3 regions of the Priestia sp. YIM B13486 genome follow, and region 2 is predicted to be linked to each of the others. Evidence: predicted binding sites of a transcription regulator. Region 2 holds the regulator's gene; each other region holds the start of a gene.
What was found. Region 2 encodes LexA, which represses DNA repair genes until DNA is damaged. Its sites were predicted from a motif close to CGAACATATGTTCG; they were not measured.

Region 1 (10,916 bases), on a different contig from region 2:
ACGATACAACTTTCGCACGTTAATCATCTCCTTTGTTTTTTTACTAAAACAAGCGTTTTCTATTTTATAACAATTGAGCCCGTTTTGGATTCAGCTAACAATTTATAGCCTTTCGGCGAAGCGACATTTGCTTTGAAACGAAGTTGTTTCATCACCGTTTCTTTTTTCTCATCTACTATTTCCATCTCAGGAAGTGTACACGTAAAATTCCCAAAGTTAGATTTCAAATCTCCATCAACGGAGAGATGAGGCGGCGTATAGAGCGTAATGCTTCCTGTAGTCGTTTTGAAAAATGCTTTTTCAATGCGCTCTCCTTTTAAATACGTATCAATATCTCCGTTAAATGTCTGAACATCAATCTTTTTTGTATCTCCATCAAATTTAACCGTTCCATTGATTGTTTCAAGCTCACATTTCGAAGCGAGTATTCGAGAAAGTTCCATGTGCCCGTTTGATGTCTCCATTTCGAGAGAATGGCTGTTCACATCGTAAAAGCGGATGGTACCATTAGCTGTTTTGGCTTTCAGGTCTCGTACGCTTAGTCTTTCCCCATCGATTGAACCATTAAACATACGGAGCTTGACGCGTTCATATTCCATTTCTGGAATATAAATAATCGCTTTCACTTTCATTTGCTTTTGCTGAATTGAAAAGCGCAATTTGCCATTTTCAATGGAAAATGCCGTATGCTGCAAGAAAGTGCGGCGTGCTTCATCCGAATTCTCTACTTTGTAGATAGCAGCTTCACACTCTATTCGTACTTCTGTACTTCCCCAAGGTCGGAGTTGGACGCTTCCATTTGCTAAATCTACGTCAATCTCTTGAATATATGCTTCTGATTGTTGAAAGATGTGCTGAACGTCAATCGAAGGACCAAAGTTAAAATCTAAATCTCCTTCTTTTACTTTTTTTACCGTTTGATCTACAAATGTAAATAATTTTTCCTTTAAAGAGCTTTGAGATGACTTAGAAGCGTACGTTTTTTTCTGTTTTCCTCCTACATAAGGGGATAGCTCAGCTTTATCAGGCGTAGCATAGGAAGAATCATTAGCTGAGTCTTTTTCCAATGAATTCAGCAAAGTTAAAGCCTCATCTACGCTAAGTTTCCCTTCTTCTACCATCTGTAAAATTTGTTTACGCTTTTCACTCATACCTTCCATCTCCTCTTTACGTTTTAGTCATTTAACTTTTATCTGCTTAATATTTGTATCCCTTTTACAATATTCCATACAAACACAACAACATTAACTAAAGAAACAACAACTAAAGCTACAATTAAAAGAATAAATACCGTTCCACTAGAGCCAGTAAGAGCAGGAAGCAAGAAAAATAAGAACAAGATCGCTGTAGCGATAGGTAATAAATGTGACAAAAATGCAGTTTTTGCATGTTTCTTTACTTCTATGTTATGAACAACAAAATAAATAATAATAGGTAATAAAAATGGTGCAAAGAAAACGCTAAAATAATTTAAGGAAGATAGTATGCGATTTCCTTCCATAATAATCAGCTCCTTATATCATGTATTACGGTTTAATGAGTTAAAAAGTTTCATTCTTTATAAAAAAGACACCAATGCTGGTGTCTTTTAACGAGTTAATGCCTCTGCTTTTTCAACTTTTTTCTCCATACGCTTGCGGTCACGTTCTAAAATTGGCTTCAAATAATGACCAGTATAGGATTCTTTTACTTTTGCCACTTCTTCTGGCGTACCCGTAGCCACAATTTGTCCGCCTTTATCTCCACCTTCAGGCCCTAAATCAAGCAGGTAATCAGCTGCTTTGATGACGTCTAAATTATGTTCGATCACTAAAACCGTATCTCCATTTTCAACTAAACGCTGGAGCACTTTTAATAATCGTGCAATATCATCGACATGAAGACCGGTAGTCGGTTCGTCTAAAATGTACAGCGTTCTTCCTGTTGAGCGGCGGTGAAGCTCTGAAGCTAATTTTACACGCTGTGCCTCTCCACCGGATAAAGTAGTAGCCGGCTGTCCAAGGGTGATATAGCCAAGTCCTACATCGTAAATTGTCTGCAGCTTCCGCTTAATCTTTGGAATGTTTTCAAAGAAGTGAAGCGCGTCTTCAACGGTCATATCCAACACATCTGAAATGTTTTGATCTTTGTATTTCACTTCTAAAGTTTCACGGTTATATCGTTTGCCCTGGCAGACTTCACAAGGGACGTATACATCTGGCAAGAAATGCATTTCAATCTTGATAATACCGTCTCCTCGACAAGCTTCACAGCGGCCGCCTTTCACGTTAAAGCTAAAACGGCCTTTTTTATATCCGCGCACTTTTGCTTCGTTTGTTTGGGCAAATACATCTCGGATGTCATCGAATACACCTGTATAAGTTGCAGGGTTCGAACGAGGCGTACGGCCTATGGGAGACTGATCAATATCGATGACTTTATCTAAGTGTTCAATGCCTTTGATTTCTTTATGTTCTCCTGCTTTGCTTTTTGCTTTATGCAGCTTTTGCGCCAATGATTTATGAAGGATATCATTTACCAGCGTACTCTTACCTGATCCAGATACACCTGTAACAGCCGTGAACATACCTAACGGAAGCTTTGCTTTTACATTTTTTAAATTATTTTCTTTTGCTCCTATAATTTCAATCATCCGATCTTTATCTATTGACCGTCTTTCCGCTGGAAGAGGAATAAACTTCTCTCCTGATAGATATTGACCCGTTAAAGAGTTTTCATCCTTCATCACTTCCTGAGGCGCACCTTGAGAAACAACAGCACCTCCGTGTACGCCGGCTCCTGGTCCGATATCAATTAAATAATCAGCTGCCATCATCGTATCTTCGTCATGTTCTACAACAATCAACGTATTTCCAATATCGCGCATATCTTGCATCGTGCGAATTAAGCGATCATTATCACGCTGATGAAGACCGATAGAAGGTTCATCTAAAATATAAAGAACCCCCGTCAAACGAGAACCAATTTGAGTAGCTAAACGGATCCGCTGTGCTTCTCCTCCCGAGAGAGTTCCAGCAGAGCGGTTTAATGTTAGGTAATCAAGCCCCACGTTAATGAGAAAGCTTAGACGCTCACGAATTTCACGCAGTATCATATCCGCAATCTTCATGTCTTTTTCAGATAGGCTGAGACTTTCAAAAAAATCATATGCTTCTTTTACGGAGAAGCGGGTTGTATCTCCTATATGCTTTTCGTCAATAAGCACCGCTAAGCTTTCGCGTTTTAAGCGATTTCCTTTACATTTTGGGCAAGCTTGCTGAGCCATGTACTTTTCCATTTGCTCACGGATATAATCTGAACTTGTTTCATGATAACGACGCTCTACATTCCGAAGCACGCCTTCAAATTCGATATGATTTTCTCTTACTTGGCCAAAATCATTTTCATAGCGAAAGTAAATTTTTTCTTTACCGCTGCCATATAATACTTTATCAAATAAATGTTCCGGGATATCTCGCACCGGCACGTCCATATCGATGCCGTAATGTGTACATACGGCTTCAAGCAGCTGCGGATAGTATTGAGAACTTGTTGGCTCCCAAGGTGCAATTGCGTGCTGACGAAGCGTTAAGTCATAGTTAGGAATAACTAAATCTTTGTCCACTTCCAATTTCGTTCCTAACCCGTCACACGTTGGACACGCCCCGTACGGACTATTAAATGAAAACATGCGGGGCTCAAGTTCTCCAATGGAGAAACCACATTTTGGACAAGCATGATGCTCACTAAAAAGCAGTTCTTCTTCACCTATCACATCAATAATTACTTTCCCTTCTCCGAGGCGAAGAGCTGATTCCAAAGAGTCCGACAAACGAGCGGCTACACCTTCTTTTACAACAACGCGATCAATTACTACTTCAATGGAGTGCTTTTTGTTTTTTTCCAGTTCAATTTCTTCTGTTATTTCACGCATTTCTCCGTCTACTCGAATGCGAACGTACCCTTCCTTTTTAATATCTTCTAACACTTTTACGTGGGTACCTTTTCGGCCAGATACCACAGGTGCCAGTACTTGAAGCTTTGTACGTTCAGGGTACTCTAAAATTCTATCTACCATTTGCTCAATCGTTTGAGATGTAATTTCAATTCCATGATTAGGACAAATCGGCTTTCCTACACGAGCAAACAAAAGGCGCAAATAGTCATAGATTTCGGTCACAGTTCCGACGGTTGAACGAGGGTTTCGGCTCGTTGTTTTTTGATCGATTGAAATAGCAGGCGACAATCCTTCGATTGAATCTACATCGGGCTTATCCATTTGACCTAAAAACTGTCTTGCATATGCCGAAAGCGACTCGACATAACGTCTTTGTCCTTCTGCATAGATTGTATCGAAAGCTAAAGAAGATTTACCAGAACCTGATAACCCTGTTAATACTACTAATTTGTCTCGCGGGATTTCAATATCGATATTTTTCAAATTGTGGGCTCGTGCACCTTTTACCACGATTTTTTCCATCGCCATGTTTTATCACCCTTCCGCTTTTAATTCTAGAATCAAGTCACGAAGCTCAGCTGCGCGTTCAAAGTTAAGCGCTTTGGCTGCTTCTTTCATTTCTTGTTCCATTTCTTCTACGAGCTTTGCTTTTTCTTTTTTGTTGAGCTTATCAAATGCCGGTGCTTCTTCATACGTTTCTGTATCTTCTGCTACTACTGTTGCACGAATTGAGCCTCGAACTTCTTTTTGAATCGTTGTCGGTGTAATACCATGCTCTTCATTGTAAGCTTCTTGAATACTTCTACGACGCTTGGTCTCATTGATAGCAATGTTCATGGAGTTTGTGATGCGATCTGCATACATAATGACATGTCCATTAGCATTTCGTGCAGCACGTCCGATGGTTTGAATAAGCGATCGTTCTGAACGCAAGAATCCTTCTTTATCCGCGTCTAATATAGTTACTAACGAAACTTCCGGAATATCTAAACCTTCACGAAGTAAGTTAATTCCTACAAGCACATCGTACTTTCCAAGCCGCAGCTCTCGGATAATTTCAATACGCTCGAGCGTCTTCACTTCAGAGTGAAGATATTGAACTTTAATGCCGATTTCTTTTAAGTAGTTCGTTAAATCCTCGGACATTTTCTTTGTTAACGTCGTAACGAGTACTCGTTCATTTCGCTTAATCCGGTCGTGAATTTCTCCAATTAAATCATCAATCTGCCCTTCAATTGGTCGAACTTCAATATTTGGATCCAATAATCCCGTTGGACGGATAATTTGTTCAATCACATCAGGTGCCTTCTCAAGTTCATAAGGACCTGGTGTTGCGGAAACATGAACCATTTGGTTAATATGCTGTTCAAATTCATCAAATTTAAGCGGGCGGTTATCTAATGCGGAAGGCAAGCGGAAACCATGGTCCACTAACACTTGTTTACGCGCTTGGTCCCCATTGTACATTCCTCTAACTTGAGGAATCGTAACGTGTGATTCATCCACAACAAGAAGGAAATCTTCAGGGAAGAAGTCCAGCAGTGTATAAGGTGTAGAACCAGCGGGACGAAGCGTTAAATGACGAGAGTAGTTCTCGATTCCCGAACAAAAGCCCATTTCTCTCATCATTTCTAGGTCGTAGCGCGTGCGCTGCTCCAAGCGCTGCGCTTCTAAAAGCTTGCCTGCTTCTTTTAGCTTCTCTAGCTGTTCTTCTAGTTCTTTTTCAATATTTTGAATGGCAACACGCATTTTTTCTTCTCTCGTGACAAAGTGAGATGCCGGGAAGATAGCTACATGTTCACGATCACCAATGATTTCTCCTGTTAGAGCGTCAACTTCTCGGATGCGGTCAATTTCATCGCCGAAAAACTCGACGCGAATACAGTGTTCATCTCGAGACACAGGGAAAATCTCCACAACATCACCGCGAACGCGAAACGTTCCGCGCTTAAAGTCAATATCATTTCTTTCGTACTGTACATCTACTAGCGTACGAAGCAGCTGATTACGCTCTTTTTCCATTCCTACTCGAAGAGATACGACCATTTCTTTGTATTCTTCCGGAGACCCTAAGCCATAAATACAGGATACGCTGGCAATAATAATGACATCTTTTCGTTCAAAAAGAGAAGAAGTTGCCGAGTGACGAAGTTTATCAATTTCATCATTAATGCTTGCATCTTTTTCAATAAATGTATCTGTTTGAGGTACATAGGCTTCAGGCTGATAGTAATCGTAGTAACTGACAAAGTATTCGACTGCATTATTAGGAAAAAACTCTTTAAACTCACTGTACAATTGACCAGCAAGCGTTTTGTTATGAGCCATAATTAGTGTCGGCTTATTTATTTCCTTAATAACATTAGACATGGTGAAAGTTTTTCCCGTTCCTGTAGCACCTAACAAAACTTGATGCTGCTTACCTTCTTTAATTCCTTTCACGATCTTTTCAATTGCCTTTGGCTGATCACCCTGCGGTTGATATGGGGATACTAATTCAAACTGATCTTTCAAATGAAGGCCTCCGTTTCTATTTTCTTGTTTTATCTATTTTTATTACGATATGTAAAAACCGAAAACGCGAACTGATATTCGTATTTTATCACTTTATAATCATAAATGAAACTAATGAGTATTAATCTTATATAGTGTTTGTTTGTTTTTATTTTTTACCCTGTTACTTTATTACCCACTAAATTCTTATACTACCCTTTTCGAAGGGAATACAACTCTTTAGATGAAAGCAATAAAAGAAAGTAAGCTTCGTTATTGTTTGAAAAAGATAGGCTTTTGCGCCAATTTCTAAATTATGATACAGTATAAAAAATATGTACTGAGAGGGGTTTAGTATGGCAAGCGTTGATCAAGTTCTTATAAATAACTCCTTTATAACAGTTGAAGAATCAACTTCTTTAGCTAAAGTGACATCTGAACTTTCAAACTATGACTTCGTCGTAGTCACAGCAAGTACCTTTTATGTAATACAAAAAGATGAACGATACCTGTTAACAGGTCATGACGAGGCATCGTCCATAAAAAAAGTAATAGCGGATACAAATTGGCCTTCATCTTCTACTTCTACGTTAGCCAATTTACAAGCCAACACAAACTGGAACAGACCAGTCCTCATTCAAGCAGAAAACCAAGAAACCACAATAGGACTTGTAACACCTTCGCAGTGGATTACACATTTGCATAGCCAAAATGAGATATTAGCTTCCTATTTTGATACATTGGCAGAAACCATTAATGATGCAGTGACAGCGGTCGATAATGAAGGAAATGTAATCTTGTGGAATACTGCTGCGGAACATACGTATAAGATTCAGAGAGATGATATTATTGGTAGAAAAATCGGAGAGCATTTCAAAGATGAATCCATCATTCTACATACGATTCTAAATGAAGGGCGCCCTGTACGCGGAACGTATCATCGTCCTAATGAACAAACTCACGTGCTCATCAATGCATCTCCTATTATAAGAAACAATCGAGTCATAGGTGGAGTCGCAACTGAACATGACATTACCAATATTGTAAGATTAAATGAAGAAATTGATGTGTCTCTTCTCATTCCAAAAGATAATCCATTTTCTTCTTTCGCGGGTATCAGTCCTGAAATTAAGCAAGCCGTTGACATTGCCAAAAAAGTGGCATCTACAGATATGCCTATTTTATTAACAGGAGAACCTGGTTCTGGGAAAGAAATGCTGGCTCAGGCCATCCACTACGGTGGAGCCAAACATAAAGAACCTTTTTTATCTTTAAATTGCGCCACTATTCCATCGGGACTCCTGGAAATTGAGCTCTTTGGTCATCAAAAAGATGTCTTTTCAGAAGATCCAACAACCATTGCGGGAAAACTGGAGCAGGCTCACAACGGGACGTTATTTATTGAAGAAATTGATAAAATGCCTCTTGAAATTCAAGTTAAGTTTCTGCGTTACTTGGAAGAACGATCCTTTTATCACGTTGGAGGCACGGAAGAAATTCAAGTTCAAACCCGAATTGTAGCCTCTACCACGACGCCTTTGGAAGAGTTGCTAAAAGCCGGTGAATTCCATGAAAATCTTTACTATTTGCTGACCGTCATTAACATTATAATTCCGCCGCTTCGAGACCATAAAGAAGACATCGAAGCATTGACACAGCAATTTGTACAGGAATTCAGCAAGAAGTATAAAAAGAAGGCTCCTTTCATTAGCTCTGAAGTTCTCGAAGCCTTTATGCAATACGATTGGCCAGGCAATATTCGCGAGCTGAGAAATACGATTGAACGAATGATTTTTCTAAGTGATCAGTCGTTGATTACCCTTACGCACCTTCCTGACAATCTGAAGGATGCAAGTTCTTTCACAGAAGTTCAAAAAGAAGAAGATTCTCTTCAAGAAGCTAGGCTAATAGAAGAGACTCTTCAAAAAACCTATGGAAACAAAAGTGCAGCAGCAGATTTGCTTGGCATTTCACGCGGCACCCTTTACAACAAAATCAAAGAATACGGACTAAACTAATCAAAAAATTCGACACGAAGCTCAGGGTACTTGTGTCGAATTTTTTATGTTTCTTTGACTGAACTTATTTGGAGAAATTTTTTAATACGAACCATACATTGGCGGGGCGTTCGGCTAGGCGTCTCATGAAATAACCAAACCAATCAATTCCGTAAGGAACATACACCCTTACTTTATATCCTTCTTTTACTAGACGGTCCTGCAGCTCTACGCAAATTCCATAAAGCATTTGGAACTCAAATTGGTCATTTGAAATACCATTTTCTCTTACTAATCGTTTTGTGTACTGAATCATTTCTTCATCATGACTTGCTACAGCTGTATAGTGACCATTTAATAAATGCATTTTAATGATTTTTTTATAGTTTTCATCTACGTCTTTCTTTTCTGGAAATGATACTTCTGGTGATTCTTTATAAGCTCCTTTTACTAGACGTAAATTAGCTTGATATTGATGTAAGTCATTCATATCTTGTTCTGTACGATGAAGATACGCTTGAATCACAATTCCAACATTATCAAATTCTTTGCGTAATTCTTTATACATATCAAGGGAGATTTGGCAGTGCAAGTAGTCTTCCATATCAATTCGAACAAAAATATTATTCATTCTGGCCGTGTGTAGAATTCTGCGCATATTTTCCATACAAAGCTCTTTGCTAATATCCAATCCTAAAGAAGTCATCTTTAATGATAAATTTGATTGAACGCCCGATTCTGCAATGGCTTCTAGTGTCTGAATGCACATGGCAGTAGACAACCTGGCTTCCTCTTCTGTAAAAACAAATTCTCCTAAATGATCAAGTGTAACAACTTTTCCACTATTGTTAAGCTCCTTAGATGTGTGAATTGCTGATTCGGTTGAGTCTCCAGCAACAAAACGAGCTGCTCCCATCCTCAATCCATACTTTTTAGCTAATTTGTTTATTGAATGATTTTTGCCAAGCGACTGAAACATCGTTCTCATTAATACTTCCATCAATCCTAAACCTCCTTTTATTTTTTAAAATCAAAAATAAACTAAATTTTCAGATTAATATTTTTATTTTTCTATACCCTTCTCACATTTCTGTACACTTATTTAAATAAATTTATACATAAGTGTTTAAAATATTTTAAATATAAACATATTTGTCTAATTGATTTGATTATACTCGCTCATTAAATGAACCGAAACAATATTGTTATAAGTTCTAACTCACTTTTTTACACACAAAAGCTCTCCACGTTGTGCAGAGAGCTTTTGTGTACAGTTTAATAATAAGCGATTAACTTATCATCAAACCAACAATCTTTATTTTCCAGCTGCTAGCATGCTTTTTGCATATATAAAACCGATGGCTGCTGAAAGTAAATCTATTAAAATAATAAGCGGATAATCTGCGTACCCTTTATATACAGAAACAGCTATCAACAAAAGCGTCAGCGCTGTGGCAACATATAAGTTATATGTTACTCTAGCAAACAGAACAAGTAATATGGCGGGTAGAAAAACTGCGGCAATCGTTTTGACTTCCACAAACATTTCTCCTTTTTATCCGTCTTTTAACCAGCTTGTGAATCACGTTTTGTATAATTGTGTACAAACAAAATACCTAGTTCATGATGTTCGTTGTCATACAATGCTCGCTGAGTAAAGCGAACTTCTCCATTTTCGTCAATAACTTCCAGCTTACAAAAAGCACGGTTATTAACTTGTAATGCTTCATAAAATTTATGGACTTCAGATACAGCGATTCCATTTACCTTAATAATCACTTCTCCTACTTTCAAACCCATTTTCTCTGCCGGAGAATGAGGGATGATTCCTAATACAACCAAACCTTGTGTACGCTTAGTAAACAGTGCGGGCGCTTTTTCATCGCTTCGACGCTGCTGCAAACGAATCCACTCTCTTCCTATGATCGCTAGAATAACAACAGCTACAGCGGCAAGAGGATAAAAAATAGCAGCAATCGTAATGATCGTTAATCCTACGCCTAATGCTAATACACGCTTACCAGTAAATTCAATAGATTTAAACGGCACCATACTTTGAATTCGCTGATAAAAACCGATAGCAAAAGGAACAAAAAACAGGCTAAATGATGTTCCGTCAATAGATAACACAGGCCACCATGGAAACACAGACGTAATGGCGCTGCCTGGAATTAAGACAAAAAGCGGGACAACCCATAATTTTTGAGAGTAATGAGCTCCAATTTCCTGCCCTCTTTTACTTTTCACAATGGCTGGAGACGTACCTTTTGCTCCAAATTTCCAAATTAAATATCCTTCTGCTAATACAAGCAGAGACATTAAAATAGTCAGAGAAGGTAAATCTGCGTTATGAGCTTGCACAGACCACGTTTGAATAAATCCTTCACCGAAACCAGATGCCGGAATAAGCAAGGTTGCAAGCACAGCCAGTCCTACGGTGTAAGAAGGAGAAAGCCATTTAAACGTCCAAGGGCCGCTTATGATAAAAG
Region 2 (10,916 bases):
CTTAGGAGTTAAATAATCGTCAATGAAAATTTTAATCAAAATGGGCCCTAATAAATCCGCAGCCGTAGCAATTAATAATAATGTGAACGCTAAAAAAAATGATTTTTTATGCGGAATTGTATAGCGAAACAGACGTTTATGTACCGAAGAATGCTCAATTTTCATTTTTCGTCTCTCCTTCTTCTACCGCACGTTCAAGCTGCTGTCTATCGTACATATCCTGGTACCAGCCGCTCACGCTAAGCAGTTCCTCATGAGTTCCTCGCTGAATAATTTTCCCTTTATCAAGTACAAGAATCAGGTCTGCATGAGTAACCGAGCTCAGCCGATGCGCTGTAATAATCGTTGTTCGATTTTGACGTTTCTGCTTCAGCGCTTGTAAAATACCCGCTTCCGTTTTTCCATCTACCGCTGATAGCGAGTCGTCTAAAATTAAAAGCTCAGGATCTAATAGAAGAGCTCTTGCAATCGAGATACGCTGTTTTTGTCCACCCGATAACGAAACGCCTTTTTCACCTACTATTGTTTGATAGCCATCCGTAAAATCGAGGATGTCTCTATGTACATTGGCAACTTTAGCCGCTTCTTTAGCTTCTTGATTGCTTGCTTCTTTTTTTCCAAACGCGATATTATCAGCAACTGTTGTTGAAAACAAAAAGTGATCTTGAGGAACATACCCAATGCTTTGGTACAATGAATCAAAAGCATAGTCTTTAATGTCTTTTCCTCCCCATAAAACAGCTCCGTCGCTTACATCAAATTCACGAAGCAGCAGCTTTAAAAGCGTGGTTTTCCCAGCTCCCGTCTTTCCGACAATACCTAACGTTTGACCGCGAGAAAGTGTAAAATAAATTTCGTTTAACGTATATCCGTTTTCTTTACCATACGAAAACCTCTGAATAACAGCTTCAATATTTCCTGTTGGCATTTCAACACTGGGATGCGCTGCTTCTTCAATCGAATTTTCTTCTTTTAATAAAGAAAATACCCTGTCATATGATGCTCTTCCTCGTTCCACAATGTTAAATAGCCAGCCAAACGCGAGCATCGGCCAAATAAGAAGGCCCAAATAAGTTGTAAAGGTAACAAGCTGCCCCAGTGTCAACTCTTCACTAATAACCATCTTGCTGCCAAAAATAAGAGCAAGTAAAAAAGAAAGTGCTACAATAATCGAAATGGTCGGATCAAACAATGCATCTACTCGGGCTACTTTCATGTTCTTTTGCACAACATCTGCAGACTTGATGCGAAATTCTTCGACATCAGCTGCTTCTTCCCCAAACGTCTTAATGACTTTAATTCCGCTAATGCTTTCTTGAACCTTATCATTTAAAGTAGAAAATGCTGCTTGTGCGTGATGAAACCGCGCATGAAGCAATGTACCATAGTAACTCGTTAAAACGGCCATAAGCGGCATAGGAATAAGGCAAATAAGCGTTAATTTCCAGCTGATTGTGAGGGCCATTGTGCATAGAACAAGCCCTCCTGTGACAATGGAATCCACGAGTGTCAAAACACCCGAACCTGCAGTTTGTTGAATAGCTTGAATATCGTTTGTTGCATGGGCCATCAAATCCCCAATTCGCCGCCGTTGATAAAAGGCCTGATTCATCTTGGTAAAATGAGTGTAGAGGGTATTTCTCAGCTGCTTGGCTAGTTTAACAGATGAACCAAATATCATAATACGCCATATGTATCTTGTGAAATAGGCCACAACAGCAGCTCCTAGCAAAATTCCAACCATCTGCATTAAGCGCTTTCCATTCAGCGTCCCTTCTTTAATGCCATCTACCGTTAAACCAATAATTTTAGGCGGGAGAAGTTCTAATGCTGCCACAATAATGAGCAACGCTATCCCCGTTATGTAAGACTTTTTTTCCTGTTTGAAAAACCACCATAACTCTCGAAAAATTTTCATCGTATCCCCCTAACCCCACAACCATTTTCTTATCTCTATCATAAAACAAAAGACACCCTTCTGAATAGAGAGTGTCTGTCCAATTAACCATTATTTAATTTGGCCGTTCATTGCTTTCATCATTTGGTTAATTTTTTTCTGCGATGGTTTCATGCCCATTTGCATCATCATCATTTTTAACATTTGTTCATTAATTGGTGGATTTTTCTTCAGATAGCTCATCATATACTTACGAGCAATGAAAAATCCTAGCGCTATCCCAACAATTAATGCTAGAACACCAACTAGAATATACATTCCCATGGTATTACTTCCTCCTTCGTGTTGTCTAACTTACAGTGTACTAGACCATACGCTATTATACAATATTTCCGTTCCAATTTCCTTAAATAATTACACAAATTTTCTTGTTTTCACAGGCCTCAGCCAGCCGTATTCATCCGTTCCATAATTCACTGCTAAAAAACAAGGATCTAGCTTGCGTAATACTTCAAAAAAAGCTGTCTCAGCATCAACATTGCCATCTCCTTCAATTGTTATACAGCGATTCGTTAATTTTATAGATGCTCGACTTTTTTTATGAGGATATTCCAGCACAAACGTCTCTTGATGAGTAAAAAAATGAGGATAATGAGAAAACGCCTGAAGCAATTCTCGTTGAATAAATGAAATGGGCAGTTGGCGAGTAATGTAATGAACTTGTTTTTGTAAGTGCGTTTCCTGCAAGTGACGTTTCATTCTATATTCAATCAGCAGCTGATAAATGAGCTTTTCTCTTCGAAAATAGGATGATGCAACTTCTTCTTCCATTAAATATACTTCATACGTTCTCACGATTCATCCTCCCTTTCGGCTCGTTCTTTTTTGTACCATTATACCGAATGGTGTACGCAATGCTTGTCTATCGATGAAAAAATTCCTTTGTTTTTTTGTCGAAAAAAAGAGCAGACCACAGGAGTCTGCTCTTTCTTATGAAAAAGAATTATGCATTAAGCAAGCTTTTCACTTTTGCTACTACATTTTCAACTGTAAAACCAAATTCTTTCATGATTGTTTCACCAGGAGCAGATGCACCGAAGTGATTAATACCAAGAACTTGTCCTTCGTCTCCAACATAGCGTTCCCAGCCAAGTGTAGAAGCCATTTCAATACCTAAACGTTTTTTCACTGATTTAGGGATAACACTTTCTTTGTACTCAGCAGATTGCTCTTCGAAACGATCCCACGCAGGCATACTTACTACAGATACATCAATGCCTTCTGCAGCTAATGCTTTTTGTGCTTCTACTGCTAGGCTTACTTCAGAGCCTGTTGCAAGTATTAACGCATCCGCTTGGTCTTTACCAGCTTTAGATACAACATATGCACCTTTAGACACGCCTTCGTATGCATTTTCTTTTGTACCTTCAAGCGTTGGCAAGTTTTGACGAGTCAATACAAGCGCCGTTGGGCGGTCAGTTGACTCTAATGCTAAGCGCCATGCAGCAGCTGTTTCATTTGCATCTGCAGGACGAACCACTGAAAGACCTGGCATTGCACGAAGTGATGGCAATTGTTCAATTGGCTCATGTGTTGGGCCGTCTTCTCCAACTGCGATACTGTCATGTGTGAATACATATGTTACAGGAAGCTTCATTAAAGCTGCTAAGCGAATTGCTGGGCGAAGATAATCAGAGAATACAAAGAATGTTCCTCCGAATACTTTTACACCGCCGTGTAGAGCCATACCGTTTAATGCAGCTCCCATTGCAAATTCACGTACACCGAACCAGATATTACGTCCGCTGTAATCAGCTGCAGTGAAGTCTTCTGAACCTTTAATCATTGTTTTATTTGAGCCAGCTAAGTCAGCTGAACCGCCGAAGAATTGAGGTACAGCTTGTGCTACTGCGTTTAATACTTCTCCAGAAGAAGCACGGCTAGCTAGGCTTGAACCCGTTTCGTATGCTGGAAGCGTTTCTTCCCAGCCTTCCGGTAACTTTCCTTCTACTGCCAGTTCAAATTGACGACCTAGTTCAGGGTATTTTTCTTTATACTGTGCAAATACATCGTTCCATTCGTTTTCTTTCTTTTGGCCATCTTCAGCAATTGTAGCTTTGAAGTGAGCATACACTTCTTCTGGCACATAGAAATCTTCTTCAAATGTCCATGCATAAGCTTCTTTTGTTAATTTTGTTTCATCGGAACCTAATGGAGAACCGTGCACGCCAGAAGTACCCGCGTGGTTTGGAGAACCAAATCCGATTGTTGTTTTTACTTCAATTAGCGTCGGGCGTGTTAAATCGCCTTTTGCTTCTTCAATTGCGTTTGCAATCGCTGTCAAGTCATTGCCGTCTTCAACGCGGATTACTTGCCATCCGTAAGCTTTGAAACGATCTTCTACGTTCTCAGAGAACGAGCGATCTAAATCTCCGTCTAAAGAAATATCATTTGAATCGTATAAAACAACTAAACGTCCTAATTTTAAGTGTGCTGCTAATGAAGCTGCTTCAGCAGATACACCTTCCATTAAGTCTCCGTCACCACAAATACCATACGTAAAGTGGTCTACAATTTCTAAACCTTCTTTGTTGTATGTTTCAGCTAAATGACGTTCTGCCATTGCTTTACCAACAGCCATTGCAATACCTTGTCCTAGTGGACCAGTTGTTGCATCAACACCTGCTGTATGACCGAACTCTGGATGACCTGGTGTTTTACTTCCCCATTGACGGAAGTTTTTAAGGTCTTCAATTGATAAGTCATATCCAGCTAAATGAAGCAAGCTGTATAATAGTGCCGATCCGTGTCCTGCTGATAATACAAAGCGGTCACGGTTGAACCAGTTTGGATTCTTTGGATTGATGTTCATAAATTTTGTCCACAATGTATATGCCATTGGAGCAGCTCCCATTGGCATACCTGGGTGACCTGAATTTGCTTTTTCAATCGCATCGATTGATAAAGTACGAATTGTTGCAATCGAAAGATCTTCAATACGTTGTGTCATACTCTTCATTCCTTTCAAAACTATGTACATATGTTATCATACTAATGATTTGCTTATTTGTACAATACTTGAACCAAAAAATTTTCCACTTTTACAGTTTTTGTGTGCCTTATTAAAAATATACAAAAAACTAGAAGGAACACTCCCTCTAGTTTTACTAGAACGTCTTAGTGAAGACGCTTCTTTTTACTCTCTTTTAACTTCTTAGGCGTAACATCTTTACCTTCTTCGTCCACAACTTTAATCGTATGAAGGTGATTTGTCATAGATTGTCGGAAAACTTTTAAATATTCCTGACGTAGCTCTTGCTGTTCTTTCGCTTCAGATTCTGTCAGACCTTCAGCCTTTGCCTTTTTTGAAAGAGCATTAATACGAGCAAGTTTATCTTTTGATAGCATATAAAACCTATCTCCTTATAATCAATAATTAAAATTACCGAACCGTTCCGGCAACATGTAGTCATCTTACTAAATCTCTTTCGTTTTATCAAGAGATTGAGCATTCTCTTGGTATTCTTGATAGCGGCGATGTACCGTCGCTTTTGAAATATTATAGCCAAAACCTTTTAGCGTAACTGAAATTTCAGCAAAGGTTAAGCCGTTATGACGAAGACGGACAATTTCTTCAATTGGCGCTTCTTTTTTTTCTCTTCCCGAGTTAACTCCTTGATTTTTTAAATTTTGCTGCGGACGATAACCGTTTTCTACAGCTCTTTTCATTCCTCTTTTAATTTTAGCATTATGTAATTTCCGCTGATGCTCTTCCACTAAGCTAATAATATCTAACACCATTGAATCAGATTCTGAAAGCTGAAGCTGGCCTTGATGACTAATCGTATAGATGGTAGCATTTTCTTTATGAAAAGCATGAAGCAGCGCAATTCGAGCATTTCCTCTGCCTAATCGTGTTTCATCTTGAATAAGCAACACAGATATTTTTTCTTCTTTCATTGTATGAAGAACATCCAAAATACCCTCTCTGTCTACTTCATATCCGCTTGCTTTTTCCATTACGACTTTTTTTACGTCTAGATGGTGAAGAGCAGCAAGCTTTTTTAATTCTTCTTGCTGGCGCTGTAAAGATGTTTCTTGGGTTTTTTTATCCGTACTGACACGGCAATAAATAATGGCATCCACTTTTATCACGACCTTTTCGGCTTCTAACAATATTCAGGAACGGCCGTTACACACTACTGTTCAATTGCCACTTGATTATGTAACTCTTTTTTTAAAACAGGAATATATAATTTATCTCCAGGAGATAAAGACTGGGCAGTGTCTGAGTTTAAATCATTGACGTCTTCAACCCATTTGACAAATTCATTGGTGGTCAAATGATGGTGATTATGATACTTGTTGGACAATTCCCAAAGCGTATCTCCTTTTGTAATAGTAACCGTTGAATATTTGTCTAAATCTACTTTATCCGCTCCTAAAACCAGCGTCAATACATATGTAAGTGCAGCGATAACTGCAAAAAAAATAGCGTAATGTTTCATAGAATGTAAGAATTGTTGCATATTATGATCCCCCTGTCAGAATATATGTTCTTATTTTATTGAGAACATTTGTTTCTGTCAATGGAATTATTCGAACTTATGTTTGTATATTGACACATCACGTGGTATAATTCACCTAAAGAATAGCTAAAATCGAGGTGAAAAATATGAAGCTATCAAAACGTCAACAAGACATACTAGATTTTATTAAGCATGAAGTAAAATTAAAAGGTTATCCGCCTTCTGTTCGTGAGATTGGGGAAGCGGTAGGATTAGCCTCTAGCTCCACTGTACACGGGCATTTAGCTCGTTTAGAAAGCAAAGGGTTAATTCGCAGAGATCCGACAAAACCAAGAGCAATCGAAGTTCTTCAACTAGACGAAGTAAACATCCCTAAAAGCAATGTCATTAATGTTCCTGTTATCGGTAAAGTAACAGCGGGTCTGCCTATAACAGCTGTTGAAAATGTGGAAGAATATTTCCCTCTTCCAGATAAATTCGTTTCTCCAGATGATCATGTATTTATGCTTGAAATTATGGGAGAAAGTATGATTGAAGCAGGTATTCTAGATGGCGATATGGTAATCGTACGTCAGCAGCAAACAGCTAATAATGGAGATATTGTGGTCGCTATGACCGAAGACAACGAAGCAACGGTAAAACGTTTCTTTAAAGAAGAAAATTTCGTTCGTTTACAGCCTGAAAATTCAACGATGGCGCCTATTATTCTTCGCCACGTAACGATTTTAGGAAAAGTAACTGGTGTATATCGCACGATTCACTAATCAGACACTGTATGTAAAACCAACTAATGATGATGTTAGTTGGTTTTTTTACGTTTGTTTTCTAAAAAAATTGGCATATTATAAATGATACGTTGAATCATTGCAGGCAGGTAGAACGGTTTTTATAAAGCTTGTTTTACCTTTTACTTTCTACCTGCATTTCCTCGACTCTTACAAGGAAATACAACCGACCATAAGAAGGATGTAGTTTATGACCAATACACCAAGGAAAACAGAACCATTTCAAACCATTGTACCTACCAAAGCAATGAACATGTTTCTTTTTCCTTTTTCCTTTGACCGAAAAAATAAAGAGCAGCTTGTTCATGCGCTGAAAGCAAATTTGTTCGAGTTTTTCTCCATTCAAAACAAACATTTAGAAAAAGAATACTACGGAGAACAATATTACGTATCTCATGATAGCCTGGATCAATATTTTCTTCCTTACATTGAATGCATTCTATTCCCTGACTCGTGCGAAAAAGAAGGGTTGCTTCGATTTTCAAAAAAAATAGACCATGCCATTACGTTACACACTTCCTCCACCACCGTGTCTAGCAACGTGCTGTCTGTGGATGTTTTTTTATGTCCTTTTGAAATTGGCGTCATGACCATTCGCACTGAGATGAGCCATAATCATTACACCTATGATGATATTTTAGAGTTCATGAATCATTTTCGTGTATTAGAACCGAAGCTTGCTGAAGAGCATGGATCCACCATTACCTATGAACACCACCGCTATAGCAAAGTACAAGATTATATTTTTTCACAGCTCGCGCCATTTTTGAACGAACACATCAAGAAAGAAGCCACACGTGAACAGCATGTGGGGAGCCTTCCTTATTTTATCGATGAACGGATGTTTGTGTTAAGTTATGTAACGGTAAATCAAGAGCAAGAGATTAATTCCACAACTTTATTTCGTACTGGACAGCTAAATAGCTATATGCCTGACGGGAAAGCGTTTATTTCTGCACACAATCATGAGTATATTAAAACGTATAATACTAAACACGTGTATTCCAGATGGGCTCCTGAAACCTATTACGTCATAACAGACCATGTGTTTTCATGTATTTCTAAATCGACAGACTCTAAAACGGATCAGCTTTTGATGAATCATCTATTTGGCCAGCATTACTATAATTTATTTTTACATTTTTTCTATAAAATCGTGTTGCTAAAACTATCTTATGAGTATTCTCAGCTCACGTTTCATAAAAATTCAGAGGGCATTGAACGACTAATCCGCTCTATTACCGTGTTCTCAGGTAAATATTTATTTTTAGAAATTAGCTCTCGCACAGAAGGTCAAGAGTTTTCTGAGCTCTTTAAAAAAATCTTCCATATCAATTCTCTTTATCAAGAAGTCAAAGAAACTCTTGGTACTTTGTACCAAAATCAAGAGAAAATCGCAGCTAAGCGTCATAATTACTTATTATTAATTTTAACGATTTACACGGTTCTTTCCGGTATTTACGGAATGAATTTAGTTATTAGCAAACTAAAGGGAAATATCAATTGGGATAGTATGAAGCAGTTTTCTATCTTTGAATATATCGCTTTAATAGTAGCTCTATCAGGAATTCTGATCAGCATTAGTCTCGGAGTGAGTTCCCTATGGAATTTATTAAAAGATCGGTTTAAAACATAAAAGCTGTTCGCATCAGAAAACACATGATAAAAAAGAAGAGATTGAGACATAACTAAATCAAGCGAATCTATAGGGGAACAAATGGAATAAATAAGCTAGTAGGGATTGCTTGTTACACCGCTGTTGATTTCCGTGCAAGACTTCGCTTTCCGCGGGCGGCCGATGAGCCTCCTCGTCGCTTACGCTCCTGCGGGGTCTCACCTGTTCCGCTTTTCCCGCAGGAGTCTTCGTCTTGCCCTCCAATCAACTGCTGGAAGGAACTAAACAAATGAAACCTACGTTCACCATAAAAAAACGAACCACTAATCAAACATGATGATCAATGGTTCGTTTTTCACTTCGACTAAAATCCTTTTTTCCCAACCTCTTTTATCTATTACTAAATCACTGCCTACTCCGCTTACCCTTTTATCAAATGTTATGCTGCTGTTGTAATTTCAGAACAATCTAATATTATACTCTATAAGAAAAATATATACAAAATAATAAAATATGGTATCATAGGGTAGGAATTTTGTACCTTATCTTTGAAATAATTTGCAGGAGGTAATATGCTTAACTCATTTTTATCCAAAAGCCTGATCTTTTTATGTGTCATTATTCTCACATGGTCTCTATGGGGCAGTTACAGTGCGATGACAAATTCATTGGAATTAAAAGGCTTGGCTTTAAGTAATTCATTTATTATTGAAGGAATATTTTTCACTTTCCTTGTCATTTTTCTAATAGCAATTGCAAGTAGATACATGAACAAAACTGTTTTTTTTATTTCACTGATTGTTTTGACGTTAGGTATTCGACTAGCATGGATGCTTTCTGTTCAAACGCCTGTAAAATCTGACTTTCTTGTCATGTTAGATGCCGCGCGTAATATCGCAAAAGGAAATTACGAATTTAACCAAAGCGTTTATTTTACTACATGGGTATATCAGCTAGGCTTTTCATTCTATGAATCTGTTATTATTCGCTGTTTTGGAGATAATATTTTTATATTAAAATTGTTAAATATTTTTTATTCCACTGGAACCGTTATTTTTATTTATTTAATTGGCGCAAAAGTATTTAACGAACTTGCTGGGAGAATGGCAGCTTTTCTATATGCGTTCTACATTCCGAACATTCTCTATAGCTCAGTGTTAACTAACCAGCATTTAGCTACTTTTTTATTTTATGCAGCTTTTTACCTTATTATAAAAAGATTTGCTCATAACAAGTTTAGCTGGCTTTATATTGGCCTTCTATTGTCGTTAGGAAATTTAATGCGCCCTCTAGGACCTATTATTATCGTTGCTGTTTTCATTTATTTCATCTTGCAAATTCTTCAACCTTACATTAAAACGAAGGATGCTGCTGAATTAAAAGCTCGTCGAAAGAAAATAGGAAAAAACCTCGTAGGCATACTGGCTACTTTTTTTATTGCAAATGCGCTAATCAACTATTCTTTTGTAGCCAGCGGTATTTCTAAATATCCTTTAAGTAACAGAGATCCTTTATGGAAATTCGTCATTGGCTTTAATTACGAAACAAGCGGTTCTTATTCTTCAGAGGATGCTAGTCGTTTTATGGGTATGCCAATTGGAGAAAAACGAGCTGAAGCAGAAAAAGAGGTAATTAAAGAGCGGGTAGCAGATAAAGAGCAGCTTTTAGATCTCTTTCACATTAAATTCCTAAATATGTGGGGAGGAACGGATGCATCTACATTTTGGAGCATTTCATTAACTCCTCAAGAAGATGTACCTTTTAATAAAGAGAAATTAATTAGTGCTGCTCAAAGTTATGAAAGAATTATTTATGTTTCAACTACTATTCTTTCCATTATTGGACTTATATGTTTATTCCTGAAGAAGCAGGATAAATATCCGTATACACTGTTTTTATTACTAATCATAGGATACGTTCTTATTCACTTGCTTATTGAAATTCAAACTCGCTATCGATTCTTTATTTTTCCAAGCTTTATGCTGCTCGAAGGGTTTGGTATTTCAGTGATTCTATCCTATTTAATAGTACGATTTACTAAAAATGAGCCCAAGACAAAATGTAAAGAGATAAATTAAATGGAAGGGATT
Region 3 (10,916 bases), on a different contig from region 2:
CTTTCAGTGTCCTATTTTTATTATTGGGAACGTACCTCGTATACTTATATCCTGAAAAAGCTTTTTCTTATTTATTAGCTATTCCTGGATTTACAGTTTCTCTTATATGGATTAGTATTTGCTTAGCTCAGCTAAAGCTACGTCCTCAATATAAAGAAAAACCATATTTTAAACTTTGGGGCTTCCCTTATTTAACGCTTTTTGCCGCATGTACATTAATTATTAGCTTCATAGTCTTTCTCATAGACAGTGCGAATAGGTTAAGCTCTATAGTTTGTGTAGCATTCGTTCTTATAATGGTAATTATTTCATTTTTCAAAAGGAACACCAAACCTACTTCTCTTGAAGTACCGAATGATACCAATTAGATTTTACATTCTTCAAAAACTTAAATCAAAAAAAGATACTTTATAAAGTATCTTTTTTTGATTTATAGAATCACTTGCTTCATCTGAGGGCATTTTTAGTGATTTAACTCACGATTTGTTTTTGGGATTTTGCTCTTCATTCCAAGCCTCTAAGGTTTCAAGGCCTGTTAAGTGCCCAAAATGGTGATATATGATTGCGTTTGACATACCTTTGTTATCCACACTGTAAATTCGTTAATCATGTTAATTAACTCGCGAATGTACTTGTTTTTTTGATGATCAAACTGTTTGTACGTTCCCTCTACTTTGCTAAAATCAATCCATTTCTTTAGTTTAATCATAGGCGGATTAGTGCTCAAAAAATATGCGAGTTCTTGCAGCTGATTACTAATCCTTAGCCATGTTTCTGCCTTGATTTCTGTCACTTGGGTAGGTTGGTACTGTGGCACATACTTGCAAATCGTGGTATAGAAATAAGCAAAAGCTTCATCAGCAAAATAGACCGAGTCTTTATTCCAATACTTTGCATTGTACTCACCTGGTTTCACTTCTATATAATAAGCATTTTCGACCTTGTCCACATTGGTTATCATTTCAAAAGGAGATTCCATAGTAACACCTCTTTTTTAGATAACGTTAGTATGTCCTTTTTTATTAGTGATTTACCTAAAAATTACTCCCAAGTTAATATCGTGTACTTTTATTTTTTTAACCATTTATAAAACATAGGTATGATTGCCTTTCCTTTGAATAGGTTAGTTGTAAAAAAACCATATAGCCGAAAGGAAGTAGCAATTATGCATATAGAAATGAATATCTTATTTACTTTAGGTTCTTTAATGGGTTTATTAGCAGGAGGAGGACTTCTCGGATTAGTAAACCATCTGGCAAGGGGAAGAATCCAATTTATGTATGCTATATGCGGTGGAATCTTATTGGGCTTATTGTTCTTTGATATCCTTCCGTCTACTTGGCATCTATATGATTTAAGAGGCGTTTTATTAGGAATTGTAGCCGGATATATCATCATGCTATGCATTGACCTCTTTTTGCATAAACAAAACAGCGAAATTTCACCCTTACAGGCACTTATCTTATTAACGGTTGCTATTTTTTTTCATAATGTCATCACAGGTATTACATTTGGAATAACAGATATGCACCAATCAGCTTCTGTATTCGCAGCTACCCTTTTACATCAGGTCCCAGAGGGGATGGCAATTATGACAGTCCTCTCTATAGCAAAAATACCTAACACCTTCTTTTTACTAATTATAGCCATTCTGTCGCTGTCTTTAGGAGGCAGTTTATTCATTGGTGAAAGTGTACAAGTTTCCTCACTTAAACTACAAGCTTTATCGACTGGCGCAGCAATCGGTACACTGTCTTTTGTTATCTTTCATGAAATAATTGGAAATACCATCAAGCACTTCAGAAAATTGCATGTATGGCTATTAATTTCGCTAGGATTCGTAATTATTTATGTTTATCAATATTCTCTTTCATTATTTCATGGCCATTAGAACGATTAAATTTAAGTGTCAAAAAGACACCTGCAAATGTATGCAGCTATACCTCACTCTGATCATTTATAAAAGAAGAACATTTCACACAATGTTCTTCTTTTACATTACTTCCTAGGGTCATGATTATGGTAACTAGAAATAACTGCTTAGAATCCATATTTAATTCTCCTATATGTAAGCATTTGTATGTTACCACTCTCTCCACTCTTCTGTAATATCCTCTTCAGTCTCTAAGCCAGCTGCATTTGCAGCTTTAATGATAAAATCGCAAAGTTCTTCTCTTTCTAACGTTTCAATGAAATAATCAAATTGTTCATTTAATTCGTTTAATCCTATAACTACCTCTTTTACATATTCTAAGATATCTTGTTCTGACATTTTATCTACAGAATCTTTAAGTCTATTCATATAAGTATCAAGGATTTCATCAGTGGCTTTAATATTCTCTACAGTGAAAATTTCATCATCTTCCATTCTTTGTTGCCAAGCTACTGTCGGTTTATTATTTTTTAGGTCTTGCATTATTGTAATATCTCCTTAGGGTCATATTTCCATTGAGCTATAAGCCTAATGCTAATCTGATTATATATCAAAATTAACCTAGAAGATTGTAGATACCCTTTTTATTTTTAGTTACTGTAAGACAGGTGATTATGGATATAAAAAATGTGCTAATTAGTGGATGAATCCTACTTTTCACTTAAATAAAAGGTCAATTTCTTCTCGATCATAATCCAAAATCCAATTATTATATTCTTCATAAAGAAAGCGTATAGATTCTTTACTTGAGGCTAAGACATCACATCCACGATCATCATACAAATGAAAAATCATTTTTTTAGAGAGATTAATAAAGTAAATATCATAACTACTTTGGGAATTACTCTTCAGAATAGTAGATGGATGAGCAAAGTCTTCATAATTAATAGCCTTTAAAAGCTGCGCATATCTTAATTCTGTTTTCTTACAAGAAAGTACAAAGCGATGGGTCAAAGATTGATCATCGTCTTCATCTTCATCCTGAAATATACTCGGCAAACAGTGATGGTTTAATTGATATAGCCGCTGTTTATCTTTTATGTATTTTAAATAAACGTTTAAAGGTCTTTTTTGAAGGAAACGATCTTTGTTCGTAGTATGTACATCCGTAACAAAAAGAATCTCATCTCCCTCTCCAAATACCCTTTGAAATAATGTGATTGATCGATGAAAAGCTTGATTCAAACAATCTTTTTCGTGAGATGAAATTAATGGATCTGATATTTCAAAGCGAATGCTATATTTCCATGAATAAAACAGAGCTGGACTTAAAGTTAATCCTTCAAAGTATTTTTCTGAAAATAAAGGCAGAGTGTTAGTGCTCATGTATTTTTCTCCATATTTTATAGTTTATAAGTAACTTTTTTTACTTAAACATTAAGTAATTGTTTTAATTCTTTTTTTTAAGCTTTTATAGTGCCCATTAATATGGTCAAGTTCTAACTCCATTTCAATTAATTGTTCTATAACTTTCTCTTTATCTAGTGAAGAGCTAAGAAGAGCTTTAATTAACCGCTCAATTTTATTACTACTCTCAGAAATGTTATTTAAATTTAAATCAGTCTATTTATTAAAATAAAAAGCACCTCAATTAATAGATGCCTAGTTTTTATTATTATTTTTCTTCTGTAATCATAAACTGTACCACGTTATTTAAATTGATGTGCACTAACTCTTTTTCATTCGAAATGAATCTTTCATATTTTGTTATATGACTAATGACTTCTTTCTTTGATGCGGCTTCGAATTTTAATTCCTTTGTCCTGCCATTTATAAATTCGAAAATAACTTTAAATTTAAGCATAGGTGTATCTCCTCATTATCTACTTATTATTCTTGTTTCATCAATTCTTCTTCAAAGAAAAAATACTTGGATATTTAGTAACCGTATAAGAGTATCTTTTCATGTTTTTTACATAATGAATTTTTAAGATTGTTACTAATTCATTCGATACTCTTATAGTTACTGTTTTTCCATCACTAAATATTTTCACGTTATATCCTTCATCTTCTCTCCTACGTTCTGTTCTTGCCTTTTTAATAGCGAACAGCTAAGGAATGTTCGCTATTAATGATGGGTGAGAAAAATGTGTCAGTCCTATTATCTTTGGGCTAACGTTTACATACGCATCAATGCGCCATTAGGCTTTGGTAACTCCTCAGCTGTTATCAGATTCATTTTACAAAAATGTTCAAAAAATTGTTGTGCCAGCTCTCTTTCCTTTGGGTCATTTTTTAACTCAGCTATATCAAGCAAAATTTGAGCCATCCATAAATTATCAAAATAACGATATTTACCTGTATTCCATGTCATTTTTTGGGATGTTCTTTCATTTACATAATATTTCCAGAAAGGCATCTGATCCGATTCCTGTTCTGTAAGCTGGAGTCTGTATTTTGAATGAGCAGGAATATATCCATCTTCACAAAGCTTACCGATAAAATCTTCATTCACCATATAGACGCCTAAGATACGTCTGTCTTTTTCAGGCATACTGGAATCTATTGCTGTTAACAAGACAGCACTATTTTGGTGCAAACGGATGGGTTTGGTTGGCTTCCCCTTGTTATTACCGCTTTTTATTACACCTGAAAAAACCTTCCACTCTAAAAAAGAACTATTCTGTTCTTCTATGTCACACCAAAAAACCATTTGTGATTCAGAATGAAGTTTATGATTTTTCATAAGTTTTTCAAGTCCCCAGCGAAGTTCCTGGTTTTTTCGTTGTAGTTTTTTTTCCTCTTCCTTCTTCCGTTCTTCCTCGTTGTGTTCCATTTCCTTTTTTTCTATAATTTTTTCGAGTGAATGAGCAACACTTTTATCATGCAGTTTTAGATGCTTTCCAAATACATCAGGGAAAACAAACTTTTTATTTTCCGATGCGAAATGTATTTCAATACTAGAATCATTACATTTAACTATACTACCTATCCCAAAAAGCTTGTGTGTAACTTTCTTATTGATTAGATTCATTATTCTAGGCCTCCTTGTAGAATAAAAACTCGGTTACTATTAGATGGTAAATTAATAATTTTATTCAACTAACTTACCTTTAAAGCTCACACAACTGTTTGAGTTTTTTTCAGTTTTAAAAAAGGGTATTGAAAAAATGTATCCATAATTCTATCTGAAAAAAACACAGCGGAATTCGGAATACGATCGAAAAAACAATTGTAAAACTATTATAACATTTTTTGAAAATATTACAAATTTTTCATTGACAATATATTTTAATTTGAGGTAAAATGAAGTTTTATTATTTATAATAACTCGAAATAAAAGTTTCCAACAAGTCATGAAACTTCTGGAAAGTCCCTATAAATAACCATTTGATTACCGGTGATAAGCGAAATGATTCCACCATTAAACTAATCTTTAAACTAACCCTCCTTACGTTGGCGGCTTAGTTTAGGGATGTACTACTACGGTAAGTGGTGCAATTAAAAAGCAAAAGAAGAAGATATGAACATTATTACCAAGTGTTTAGAAATTCTTATATCAAAAATTCCGTGCATTATTCCATGAAAATAAAATGGTAAGAAACACTAATTTATATAAATGATTATTACTCCTTTATAAGCTATAATGTAGTATGAGGAGTAGTGATGTTAGTATGTATTATTACGGCAAAAGAAACCAAGAACCTTTAGCTCAAGAACAAACAGAGGTTTGGGAATGTACAGTAGAAGATTGTAAGGGCTGGATGAGAAAAGATTTCTCTTACGACAACCATCAAAAATGCCCTTTGTGTGGAAATCACATGGAAGCTGGAGAACGGCTTATTAATAAAATCCCCCTTAATCCCCATCGAAGATAATTTGTACCAATGCTATCGCATAGATTAAAAATTACTACTATATTATTTAATTGAAAATATAGTTAATTTATTTGCATTTGCTTTCTATTTCTAATGTATGTTATAACTAGTTATACCTTGTATCGATCGTCTTGTCTAAAACCCAGGCTTTTTTTAAAGCCTGGGTTTTCTATTGAACTAATAGTAGATAAATCATGGTTTTTTAATTATAAGACCATAAAAAAAGGACTCCTTCATAAGGAGTCCTTTTTGTTATCACTTTTGATTATGCTTTATGAACGTTAGCAGCTTGTGCTCCACGTTGACCTTGCTCGATATCAAAAGTCACTTTTTGACCTTCTTCTAATGATTTGAAACCTTCACCTTGAATAGCACTGAAATGAACGAATACATCGTCTCCGCCTTCGATTTCAATGAAACCGAAACCTTTGTCTGCATTAAACCATTTTACTGTACCTTGTGTCATAATGTTGCCTCCTGCTGTGGAATATTCCACAAATGTATTACCTTTCTTGCCCAATCATACTATTTCAAGATAAAAACTTCTGTTTAAGGTTTTTTCTTCTCTCAATCTTATACCGAACAAAAACAAGTTAAACATAGTGTAACACATAGAGATATTGATAGCAAATAATTGCTTTTTCCCCTTCTTCACTAAAAACAGTATTATGAGAAACGCTCAGAATTGGAACGAGTGGACAATCACCCGCGAAATAAAGAATATCTTCTTCTGATAGCTTCTCAGTACAACATTTCAACACTTATGCACCAGAATCCCCTTAACTATGTATAGTTAATTTATGGTTAAGTTTTTCCAATATAGATAGTCTCAAAAAGTACACTTTTTGGGATTGTAAAAAAATGACTTAAAAAACAGCTATCCCATTCGAAAAAAAATACTTTTACGGACTCCTAATTTTTAACTTTATTCAAACACTAAAGGAATAAAGTTAAAAAATTTATTGGAATTAATAAAATTGCTTTAACGAAACTTAAAAAAGGTTAATTAATACTTTTAATGAATTAATTTACTTTTAATTTATTTTTAACCATATTTTAATGATTCACTATAATTATTGGATTATAATGGAATCGCCAAAGTGATTATCCTTCTTTCAACTTGCTTTCTATTATACTGATAAAGAATGGAAATAGGAGAGGATAATCTTGACTAAAAATCATCCATATTTAGATGAGAAAGTTATGACTATAAAAATCGTTACTGAAATGACAGGTTTATCAGAAAGACAAGTTCGTTATTATGAAGAGCGAGAGCTTATTTTTCCAAAACGAAACTCTTCAGGTACCCGAATGTATTCCTTTTCCGACATTGAAAGGTTAATGGACATTGCAGAAAAAATTGAAGATGGTGTTAGAACACGGGAAATGCGTAAGGATTTATTTTAAAGTAGGTGAATTTGATTTGTTCCTTTAGTCTTTGTTCATGCTTACTCAATCTCTATATTCAATATTTACTGGGTTATTTTTATTCGGATTTTTTATAAATGTATATAAGATAAGACTTTTATGCACTCCATTATTATTTAGCCTAGAGAAAAACATTGATACATAAGGGACGTATAAAGATGTCTATATTTTATAAAAATCATTCTGTTAGAACCCTTATTCCCATAAAGGTTCTCTTTTTCATATGTTCCTGAAAGAGTGATTATGGTAACATTAAGTAAGCCCCTTTGTGTTAAACTGTACACAGAAACTTGTATGAGTCTGGGGGCAATATAATGAAATGTGCAATAGGGATAGTTCTTATTGCTCAATCTTTATTAACGTACTTAACTATTAAGACAGCATATACTCCTTACACCGTTAGAATATTAGATAGAAATACTGGAGTTATGAAAGTTTCCTATAGTTTCCCTTTAACGTACTGGTTAATCTTTATAGGTTTGGGCATCATGTTTTTAGTGGGAACATATTTAGTCTTTGCTAAAGAAAAGAAGCAGATCTTTAATTAAAGGTCTGCTTTTTATTTTTACCGATAAATGGTTTTATGTTAACTAATGATTAACAACAAGCATTAGTTACAGGTAGCTTTTCATTTGGCCCATCGCTGTTCTTGTGAACCTCACTATCAGATTTCGTATAAAAGAATTCCCATTCGTTTCCGTCCGGATCTGTTACCCAAAACTTATCTTGCACAGCATAGCAGCAAGTTGTATCCATTTCTTCACGAGCAAAGAAGCCTTCTTTTTCTAATCGTGATTTATGAGAATGAATTTCTTCAGGAGTTTCTACTTGGAAGCCGAAATGATTCACTTGATTACCTTTTACTTCGTCTCGTACGTTTAAAGTAAAATTTAATCCTGGCTCATCTACTAAGAATTTAGCGTAATCTACTTTCGTTTTCACAGGTTGAACGCCAAATACCTTTTGATAAAACTCCATGGACGCCTCTAGATTCGTTACATTAATTCCTACGTGAACATATTTCATTTACACTTCCTCCTTCGCATTATAAACAATATTATTTTAAATATATTAATTTAAGAGCAGGAGCCGCTTTTACTTGTATCTTTTCTAAACAAGCAGCAAAGCTCCTCAGATAACAGGTGATTTACCTCTTTATCATGTAAATCATAATAGCTCCATGTCCCTTTTGTTTCTTTTGTGATAAGGTTTGCTTCTAATAAAATTTTTAAATGATAGGAAAGTTTAGATTGAGACATCCCAAAGAATTCAGTTAGGTCACATACGCATGTCTGTCCCCGCTGGCAGAGCTCATACATAATTTCTAATCTCTTTTGATCAGCAAGTGCTTTAAATTTTTGTTCGTACTGTTTAAATGGGTGCTTTCCTTCCTTAACTGTTTCCATTGTCATTCTCCTTCATCAACTTTTTTTGATTTAATGATCGAAGCTTTCGGCAGCTTTTTTAAAGTTACTATATGTAGTTTCCCCTCTTAGCATAGGATCTTGATGAAAAAAACGCTGAAAGATTAGGTTTTGTGCTTCCTTCTGGTCCATCCCTTGGGTGTTCATAACTAAATGAAAATAGGCTCGAAAGTACGTAACAGATAAGTTTCCAGAGTTGTTGACTCTCACTGCTTTCATCCTCACTTTCATAAATCAATTTTTTTTGATGTATTCATCATATCTGGAAAATTCAGATAAATCAAGACATTAATCAACTTTTTTTGATTAATGTTTAAAATGTATATTTTCGTTGAATATATAATAAAATACTTATATAATTATATTTGAAAATAAGGAGGTGAGTCATAATGGATGTAAAAGCGCAGGTAGAAGTGGAAAAAGCAGTACAGATACTGAAGCTGCTTGGAGATAAGACAAGATTGTCAATGATGAAGCTGCTCCAAAATAACGAGTGCTGTGTTTGTGAGCTAGTTGAAATTTATAAAGCAAGTCAACCGGCTATTAGCCAACACTTGCGGAAGTTAAGAGCTATCGAACTCGTAAGTGAAAGACGAAAAGGACATTGGATCTTCTATTCCTTAAATAAAGAAAACAGCTATTATCAGTTTGTCCTTGATATACTCGATTCTTTACCAAGCGAAGATGAACGATTAAAAGAACTAGAAAAGCAAGGTTTACGTATTAATTGTTGCTAATAATAGGAGGTCTGTAAAGTGATATCAGTTATAGTAGCCTCCCTCATCTTCTTAGTGACATTGATTTTTGTCATTTGGCAGCCAAAGAACTTGTCTATTGGTTGGTCAGCATGTGGAGGCGCAGTATTAGCTCTTTTAGCAGGTGTGGTTGATTTCCATGACGTGCTGGATGTAACTCAAATTGTATGGAATGCAACATTAACGTTTATTGCAGTTATTATTATTTCCTTAATTTTAGATGAAATTGGATTTTTCGAGTGGGCAGCTTTACATATGGCGCGTACTGCAGGAGGCAATGGCGTTCGCATGTTCGTTTATGTATCCCTCCTTGGAGCTGTAGTAGCAGCATTATTCGCAAACGATGGAGCAGCCTTAATTCTAACACCTATTGTACTTGCCATGGTACGAGCACTTAAATTTGAGGATAAAATGGTCTTCCCTTTTATTATCGCCAGTGGATTCATTGCAGATACAACATCGTTACCTCTTGTAGTAAGTAACTTGGTCAACATTGTATCAGCTGATTTCTTTGGTATTCGCTTTTCTGAATTTGCATCACGTATGATTGTGCCAGATCTGTTCTCACTTTTGGCAAGTATTGTTGTCTTATATTTGTACTTTCGTAAAAGCATCCCTAAGAAATACAATCTAGATGATTTACAGAAACCGGTTGAAGCCATTAAAGATAAGAAAATGTTCCGTTTATCAGGAATCGTTTTATTCATTTTAGTTCTTGGTTACTTTATTGGTGAGTTTTTCGATATTCCTGTTTCTATTATCGCAGGTATTATTGCGATTTTATTCTTAGGAATAGCAAGAAAGAGTCCCGCTGTTCACACTAAAAAAGTGCTAGCAGGAGCTCCGTGGGCGATTGTTTTCTTTTCGATTGGTATGTATGTTGTTGTCTATGGATTACGTAATGTAGGGCTAACTAAAGTATTAGCAAGCCTCATTCAAGCAACGGCTGACCATGGATTATTTGCTGCAACCATTGGCATGGGATTCATTGCAGCCATACTTTCATCGATTATGAACAACATGCCAACCGTGATGATTGATGCTTTGGCCATTGATGCAACTTCTGCAACAGGTACAATTAAAGAAGCCTTGATTTATGCAAATGTCATTGGTTCGGACTTAGGACCAAAAATTACACCTATTGGCTCTCTAGCCACTCTCTTATGGCTCCACGTTCTTTCGACAAAAGGAGTTAAGATTTCTTGGGGAACCTATTTTAAAACAGGTATTATCTTAACCATCCCAACATTGTTTATTACGCTTGTTGGTTTATATATTTGGTTATCAATTATTTCTTAACACATCACAAAGGAGATTTTACACATGTCTAAAAAAACACTTTATTTCTTATGTACAGGTAACTCTTGCCGTAGCCAAATGGCTGAAGGATGGGCAAAAAAATATCTAAATAATAATGAATGGGATGTACGCAGTGCAGGGTTAGAAGCTCATGGATTAAATCCCAATGCTGTAAAAGCAATGAAAGAAGCTGGTGTTGATATCTCAAACCAAACATCTGATGTCATTGACCCTGAAATTTTAAATAATGCGGATTTGG

Region 1: uvrB (excinuclease ABC subunit UvrB) is a predicted target of LexA. The motif match lies at 6,519-6,532, and genes of this name have one in related genera.
Region 3: ACFX4G_RS24210 (malate synthase) is a predicted target of LexA. The motif match lies at 4,995-5,008, and genes of this name have one in related genera.

The regions. Positions count from the first base shown of each region.
Region 1 covers NZ_JBHZOZ010000005.1:144,211-155,126, forward strand. The annotation lists gene ACFX4G_RS15475 (PspC domain-containing protein) at 1-18, opposite strand, end outside; gene ACFX4G_RS15480 (DUF4097 family beta strand repeat-containing protein) at 60-1,151, opposite strand; gene ACFX4G_RS15485 (hypothetical protein) at 1,190-1,501, opposite strand; gene uvrA (excinuclease ABC subunit UvrA) at 1,589-4,465, opposite strand; gene uvrB (excinuclease ABC subunit UvrB) at 4,472-6,451, opposite strand; gene ACFX4G_RS15500 (sigma-54 interaction domain-containing protein) at 6,787-8,448, shown strand; gene ACFX4G_RS15505 (proline dehydrogenase family protein) at 8,513-9,427, opposite strand; gene ACFX4G_RS15510 (DUF2198 family protein) at 9,743-9,967, opposite strand; gene ACFX4G_RS15515 (PDZ domain-containing protein) at 9,994-10,916, opposite strand, start outside.
Region 2 covers NZ_JBHZOZ010000001.1:25,157-36,072, forward strand. The annotation lists gene ACFX4G_RS00115 (ABC transporter ATP-binding protein) at 1-165, opposite strand, end outside; gene ACFX4G_RS00120 (ABC transporter transmembrane domain-containing protein) at 155-1,918, opposite strand; gene ACFX4G_RS00125 (YneF family protein) at 2,009-2,221, opposite strand; gene sirA (sporulation inhibitor of replication protein SirA) at 2,312-2,752, opposite strand; gene tkt (transketolase) at 2,901-4,907, opposite strand; gene ACFX4G_RS00140 (DUF896 domain-containing protein) at 5,075-5,305, opposite strand; gene ACFX4G_RS00145 (YneB family resolvase-like protein) at 5,375-6,043, opposite strand; gene yneA (cell division suppressor protein YneA) at 6,097-6,426, opposite strand; gene lexA (transcriptional repressor LexA) at 6,573-7,190, shown strand; gene ACFX4G_RS00160 (magnesium transporter CorA family protein) at 7,402-8,847, shown strand; gene ACFX4G_RS00165 (hypothetical protein) at 8,960-9,115, opposite strand; gene ACFX4G_RS00170 (glycosyltransferase family 39 protein) at 9,399-10,904, shown strand.
Region 3 covers NZ_JBHZOZ010000014.1:1,750-12,665, forward strand. The annotation lists gene ACFX4G_RS24180 (amino acid permease) at 1-368, shown strand, start outside; gene ACFX4G_RS24185 (hypothetical protein) at 536-979, opposite strand; gene ACFX4G_RS24190 (ZIP family metal transporter) at 1,166-1,891, shown strand; gene ACFX4G_RS24195 (hypothetical protein) at 2,084-2,416, opposite strand; gene ACFX4G_RS24200 (DUF3885 domain-containing protein) at 2,591-3,259, opposite strand; gene ACFX4G_RS24205 (hypothetical protein) at 3,549-3,737, opposite strand; gene ACFX4G_RS24210 (malate synthase) at 4,053-4,907, opposite strand; gene ACFX4G_RS24215 (cold-shock protein) at 5,548-5,751, shown strand; gene ACFX4G_RS24220 (cold-shock protein) at 6,017-6,217, opposite strand; partial or broken gene ACFX4G_RS24225 (MerR family transcriptional regulator) at 6,955-7,152, shown strand; gene ACFX4G_RS24230 (ArsI/CadI family heavy metal resistance metalloenzyme) at 7,777-8,205, opposite strand; gene ACFX4G_RS24235 (ArsR/SmtB family transcription factor) at 8,256-8,585, opposite strand; gene ACFX4G_RS24240 (ArsR/SmtB family transcription factor) at 8,993-9,340, shown strand; gene ACFX4G_RS24245 (arsenic transporter) at 9,359-10,657, shown strand; gene arsC (arsenate reductase (thioredoxin)) at 10,682-10,916, shown strand, end outside.